Thiocapsa rosea: one gene and its partner. The protein of the gene in region 2 binds, or shares a complex with, the protein of the main gene of each other region. Links are inferred from orthologs where the notes say so. Each region holds a gene or a part of one and is shown on either strand. Other genes may lie near its edges.

What was found.
Region 1: the proteins of moaD (region 2) and moaE are in contact, whole or in part, in a crystal structure (PDB 1FMA), measured with the Escherichia coli proteins. The link is inferred for Thiocapsa rosea from one-to-one orthologs.

Annotation. Positions count from the first base shown.
Region 1 is NZ_RBXL01000001.1:1,390,854-1,394,088, forward strand. Bases 257-3,175 are described here. They hold moaE (molybdopterin synthase catalytic subunit MoaE), read right to left. Parts: upstream 1,992-3,175; coding sequence 1,521-1,991; downstream 257-1,520. Other genes in these bases: BDD21_RS06385 (urease accessory protein UreF), read left to right, coding at 257-565; ureG (urease accessory protein UreG), read left to right, coding at 576-1,190; BDD21_RS06400 (hypothetical protein), read left to right, coding at 2,232-2,657; BDD21_RS06405 (hypothetical protein), read left to right, coding at 2,708-2,962. Outside these bases: more of BDD21_RS06385, read left to right, coding at 1-256; BDD21_RS06410 (NnrU family protein), read right to left, coding at 3,194-3,235. UniProt on the Escherichia coli protein: Converts molybdopterin precursor Z to molybdopterin. This requires the incorporation of two sulfur atoms into precursor Z to generate a dithiolene group. The sulfur is provided by MoaD.
Region 2 is NZ_RBXL01000001.1:4,223,433-4,226,663, forward strand. What follows is about bases 212-3,126. They hold moaD (molybdopterin converting factor subunit 1), read right to left. Parts: upstream 1,839-3,126; coding sequence 1,584-1,838; downstream 212-1,583. Other genes in these bases: ltrA (group II intron reverse transcriptase/maturase), read left to right, coding at 212-1,332; BDD21_RS18930 (molybdopterin molybdotransferase MoeA), read right to left, coding at 2,040-3,126. Outside these bases: more of ltrA, read left to right, coding at 22-211; more of BDD21_RS18930, read right to left, coding at 3,127-3,231. UniProt on the Escherichia coli protein: Involved in sulfur transfer in the conversion of molybdopterin precursor Z to molybdopterin.

The DNA of each region.
Region 1 (3,235 bases), 2.8 Mb from region 2 along the record:
GATCCGCGATGCCGACGACTTGGAAGGCTGGATGGCCGATCAGATCGGGGGCAGCCTTCGGTATCTGGACCTTCCGCTCTTGGTGCGGATGCAGGCCGCGGCGCTCGATCGCGATCAAGCGGTGATGGCCGGTTGGGTCGATCGGCTCTTGGCCGGACGCGAAACCGCCGAGCTGCGGCGCGAGGAAACCGATCGCGGACGCGCGCTCGCCGATCTGCTCATCGCCTGGGGGCTCGAAGACGCACTCGCCTGGAAGCCGCAGCTCGCGCGCAGTCAAGCCGCCGGCTTCGCCTTCGCCGCGGGCTCATGGCGGATCGAGCCGCGCGACGCGGCAACGGGCTATGCCTGGAGCTGGCTCGAGAATCTTGTTCTGGCCGGGATCAAGCTCGTCCCTTTGGGCCAGACGCGCGGCCAACAGGCGCTGGCGCGCCTGGCAACGCTTATCCCGAGCACGGTCGGCGCGGCCCTGGAGGTCGCGGACGAGGAGATCGGCGCCTCGACTCCGGCCCTGGCGATCGCAAGCTCCGCCCACGAGACCCAATACACTCGCTTGTTTCGTTCCTGAAGGAGACACCATGGTCGATGCAACACCCCTGCGCATCGGGGTCGGCGGTCCCGTCGGCTCCGGCAAGACGGCGCTGCTGGACGCGCTCTGCAAGGCGCTGCGAGACCGCTATCAGCTGGCGGTGGTCACCAACGACATCTACACCCGTGAAGACGCCGAGTTCCTGATCCGCTCGCAGGCACTGCCCGCCGAGCGCATCGTCGGCGTAGAGACCGGCGGCTGTCCGCACACCGCCATTCGCGAGGACGCCTCGATGAATCTGGCCGCCGTGGAGGATCTGCAGATCCGCTTCCCGGACCTGGATCTGGTCTTCATCGAAAGCGGCGGCGACAACCTCGCCGCGACCTTCAGCCCCGAGCTGGCGGATCTGACCATCTATGTCATCGACGTGGCCGAAGGCGAGAAGATCCCGCGCAAGGGCGGGCCAGGCATCACCCGCTCGGATCTCCTGGTCATCAACAAGATCGACCTAGCGCCCTACGTGGGGGCATCGCTGGAGGTGATGGAGCGCGACTCCAAACGCATGCGCGGGGAGCGGCCGTTCGTCTTCACGAATCTGCGCACCGGTCAGGGGCTGGAGACGATCCTCGACTTCATCGAGCATCAGGGGATGCTCGGGGCTTAAACCGCGCCCGCCGCGGTATGCGATGTGTTTGGATGAGATCGGCCCGGCAGACTTAACGACCGCCGGAGTCGGCGCGGTTTAAGAGATTAAAAAATAGATCAGTCCCTCACGCCGCGCGTCTTGTGCAAACCGTCGCGGAATTCTCGTTGTCGTTGTCGTGTTCGTCCGGAATCCGATTACGACAACGACAACGACAACGACAACGACAACGAGCGGACCTTTCGACCTCTTTTCTTGGTTCCGGCTCTGCCGGGTTAGGTTGACGTCAGGGAAGAAGGGTCCCGACTGCGCATGCCAGGAAGGGCGTAGGGGCGCTAAATGAATTCGCCCCTACAAGTCGGTCGATCCATCCACCCAGCGCCGCGCCGCGTCGTCATCCGTCCCGCGCGCATCGACCCACCGCTCGCCCTGCGCCGTCCGCTCCTTCTTCCAGAAGGGTGCACGGGTCTTGAGATAGTCGATCAGAAACTCGCAGGCGCGAAAGGCTTCGCCACGGTGTCGGCTGCTCACGCCCACGAAGACGATCGGATCCTGCGGCGCGAGCTCGCCGACGCGATGCAGGATGCTGATGTCCTCCAGATCCCAGCGCCGAGCGGCCTCCTCGGCGATGGCAACGAGTGCCTTCTCGGTCATCCCAGGATAGTGCTCCAGGGTCATGGCGACGACCTCGGCACCCTCGTTGATGTCGCGCATCAAACCGACGAAGGTCACGACGGCGCCGACCTGCGGCTTGTCGCGGGAGAGAATTTTTTGCTCCTCCGCGATGTCGAAGAGGTCGCGTTGGACTCGAATGCGTTGCATGTTCGGTTCCTCCGACGCTGGTGTCCGGGGTTCGCCCCCGGTCTGCCCGGTCCGCTCGGCAAAGAAATCAGGGGGATCCTATACTTTCGAGTGCGAGCGTTCGGCCTCGGATCTCGCCGGCTTTCCCTCCGACCCGGGTGTCGAAACGCCCGCCGAGGAAGACCCACTCAGGGACGAATCATGCCCGATGTCGTCCTCCAAGTCCCTGTTTTGCACAACCATCCACAAGAGGAAACGACGATGAACTGGAAAGAGCAACTCGACAAAGCGGTGGCTGCGGTCAAAGAGGCCGCCACGAGCGAGAATGCACGGGAGATCGCGGGCAAGGCGAAAGCGGCGGCCGCGGGTCTAGTCGAAAAGGTCAAGACCGGCGCGGTCGACGCGGCCGACGCCTTCGTCGAGGCCAATCGCGATCCTTCCGCGCTGTCCGTGCGCTTCCTGAACGCGGACCTGACCATCGTCTCGCCCGCCGAGGGTATCTCGATCACCCGACCGGATGCCGCGACCCTCGTGATCGACGATGGTTCGGGTAATGGTCTCGTCATCAACGCAGGGAGCGATCCCGCCGTTGTTGTCGAGGTCATCGGCACGGTCGCAAAGCTGAGCGACAACACCTTCGACCTGGGCCAAGAAGACGGTGTCAACGTCGTCGTGACCAAATTCTGATCGGTGCGAATCGCGAGGCGCCGAAGCGCCTCGCGATAAATCCATCGAGCATGCATCGGTTTCTCTCGCAAATCGCCGGGTGGCCGCACCGAGCCATCGATTGGCTGTGCAGCGGGCGCTCCGACTACGTTGCCTTCCAAAGCCGCAAGGCCACGCCGGCCCACCGGGCGCGTCGCACACTCTGCCTCTTCGTCTGGAGCGGCGCCGCCGTCCTGATGCTGCTCTGCCCGAGCCCGGGCTGTGTCGCAACCTTCATCCTGATCGCCACCTTCGTGAGCTTCTCGGTCCTGGACGAGCGGCCCTGAAGCGTCTTGGGCGAACCCCGGAACCGCGGCTCCTAAACCGCGTCCAGAGCGATATGCGTCATTTTCGCGTTGCGTTTGGCTTTGGAGATATCCTCGATCTCGGTGCGACGCGGTTTAAGTTTTAATTTTTTCAACACTTTAAACCGCGCCAGCTCCGGCAGTCGTCGGAGCTGGCGCGTCCAATCCACTCCAACACATGACGCATACCGCACCGGGCGCGGTTTAAACCGCTCACCCGATCGGTGCAACGCCCATCAGCAACTTGTGCAGCCA
Region 2 (3,231 bases):
AAGATGGGAGGCAGGGGCGAGATGACAACGACGCCCATCGATCTGCAAGACCTGAGGAAGAGGATCTACATCAAGGCGAAGGCTGAACCGGCCTGGCGCTTCTGGGGACTCTACGTCCACGTGTGCAAAGAGGAGACCCTGCACGCGGCCTATGCGATGGCGAAAGCGAACAACGGTGCCCCCGGCAGTGACGGGGTGACGTTCGCGGCCATCGAGGCGGCTGGCGTGGAGGCGTTTCTGAAAGGCATCCGGGATGAGCTGGTCATCGGAACCTACCGACCGCAACCGAATCGCCGCCGGGAGATTCCCAAGGGAGACGGGCGCATGCGCGTCCTGGGGATTCCCTGCATTCGCGATCGCGTGGTCCAGGGGGCGCTCAAGCTGATTCTGGAGCCGATCTTCGAGGCTGACTTCCAGGATGGAAGCTATGGATACCGACCCAAGCGCACGGCGCATCAAGCCGTGCAGCGCGTGGCCGAGGCCATTGTGAGCAACAAGACCTATGTGATTGATGTGGACCTGGCGTCTTACTTCGACACGGTTCGTCACGATCTCCTCTTGGGGAAGGTGGCGGAGCGGGTCCGCGATGATCAGGTCTTGGGCTTGCTCAAGCGTATCCTCAAGGCCAGTGGCAAGCGGGGCGTTCCGCAAGGCGGTGTGATCTCACCCCTGCTCAGTAACCTCTACCTCAACGAGGTCGACCGGATGCTGGAGCGGGCCAAGGAGGTCACCCGCAACGGACGCTATACCTATATCGAGTATGCCCGTTATGCCGATGACCTGGTGATCTTGGTCGATGGGTATCGCCGGTGGAACTGGCTCAAGGACGCGGCCTGGCGACGCTTGGTCGAGGAGTTGGCCAAGCTCGATGTGCAACTCAATCAAGACAAGACACGACGGCTGGACCTGAGCCGGGGAGGGGCATTCAGCTTCCTGGGCTTTGACTTCCGCCGGGCCAAGACTCGGCGCGGGGTCTGGGGCGCGCGTTACACGCCACGGATGAAGGCGCGTACCGCGATCCTACAACGCCTCAAGGACGTGTTCCGCCGCTACCGCTCGCAGCCGATCGATCGGGTGATCGCCTTGATCAATCCGATCCTCAGGGGGTGGGTAGGCTACTTTCGGGTGGGGCACTCCAGTCGCTGTTTCGGGTATGTCCAAGATTGGGTGGAGAAGAAGATTCGGCGCCATCTGATGCGCGCGCGGCAGCGTCAGGGCTTTGGCTGGAAGAGGTGGAGTAGGACGTGGCTATACGAGGTGCTCGGGCTCTACGACGGGTACCGAATCGGGCTGCGTAAGCCGAAAGCGCTCCCAGTGCAAGCGGTCTCATAACCCTGGATGTGAAGTCGGCAGGAAAGCCCGGTGCCGGAAAACGGCACGCCGGGTTTGACGTGGCGGGGGCTGGAAACGTGATCATGGGAGCCGGACTGAGGGCCAGCGCGAAAGCGCTGGAGGATCCACCGGACCCTAACCTCGGCGCGCCAGTTCTCGACCCTACCGGAGGGAGGGGAGGCGTGAGCCTTCCCTACCCTATAGTTCCGGGCCATTCATGAGAACCGTTTCTCATCAATGGCCTGCGTGCTCTACCCGCCGGTGACCGGCGGGAAGAGTGCGATCTCATCGCCGTCTTTGATCCGCGTGTCCGGCCGGGCGATCTCTTGATTCACTGCCGCCAAAACGGATTCACCTTCGGCCAATGTCGTTGACCAAGGCTCGCCGCGAATACGCAGGTGCGCGAGTAGATCCGCGATGGAGTCGATGTTTTGCGAGGCATCCAGTTGCTCCCTCGCCAGTCCAAGGCTCTCTCTGAGCCGAGCGAAATACAGGATATCGATCATATTTCTATCCGCTACTCTATGCCGCCGAATCTCGGGCCTGACTTTCTTTCAGCCCAAACAACTGCCGATCCACGGTGATACCGCCATGAGGGATAACCCGCCCAACAAAACCCCAGTCACCTGAACCGCGTCCCCCCGAGTTCATTGATCCCGGGGAGAATGATCCGATCCCGGCCCCTGCCATGCCCCGCCGCACGCGGTTCAGCCGAAGAGACCCTTGAACGGAATAAAATCCACGAAGTCGCCTTTGTGGATGACCTGGTTCTCGGGAATCTCCACCAGGCCGTCCGCCCAGGCGACGGAGGAGAGCACGGCGGATGAGCGGCTGGGGAACACCGCAAGCTCCTGCGCACCGTCGTCGCCGATTTGAATGCGCGCCCGGTGAAACTCCCTTCGCTTGTCGGGGCGTAGCCAGTCGAAACCTGCACGGACCCGAAGCGTCAGGGGACGCAGATCCCCGGCGATACCCTGCTGCCGTCGGATCACCGGGATGCCGAAGAGACAAAAGGTCACGAACAGCGAGACCGGGTTACCCGGATTGCCGATGAAGGGCGTCGCGCCGATGCGCCCGAAGGCCAGCGGCTTGCCGGGGCGGATCGCGACGCTCCAGAGTTCCAGTGTGCCGACCCGCTCGAGCGCGGACTTGATGTGGTCCTCTTCGCCGACCGAGACGCCGCCGCTGCCGACGATCAGGTCGGCCTGAGCTGCGCCCTGCATCAACGCCTGCTCGGTGGCTGCGGGGGTGTCCTCGACGATCCCCAGATCCACCACCTTGCAGCCGAGTTGCTCCAGCAACCCGAAGAGCATGAAGCGGTTGGAGTTGTAGATCTGTCCGGGACCGAGCGGCTCGCCCGGCATCACCAGCTCGTCGCCGCTGGAGAAGACCGCGACGCGCAAGCGCCGATAGACACGGACACGCGCGGTGCCGATCGATGCCGCGAGTCCAAGGTGCTGCGGGGCGAGACGGGTGCCTGTGGCGATGACCTCGGCGCCGGCGCGGATGTCCTCGCCGATGCGGCGGATGTTTGCGTTGGTTTTGCAGTCGAGCGGGACTTGAACCCAGTCCTCCGCGGCCTCGCAGACCTCCTGGATCACCACGGTATCGCAGCCCTCGGGAACCGGGGCACCGGTGAAGATGCGCGCCGCCGTGCCGGGGGCGAGGACGCTTCCGGACGAGCCGGCGGGGATCCGCTGAGCGACGCGCAGGCGCCCGTCGCCGGCCGCCAGGTCCGCATGACGGATTGCATAGCCGTCCATCGCGCTGTTGTCCCAGGCAGGGACGTCGATCGCGCTCTTGACCGGTTCGGCCAAGACGCGTCCGAGTCCCTCGGCGATCGAGACGCTCTCGGTCTCGCCGATGGGGTCGACGCGCGCGAGCAGGCGCTCGAGCGCC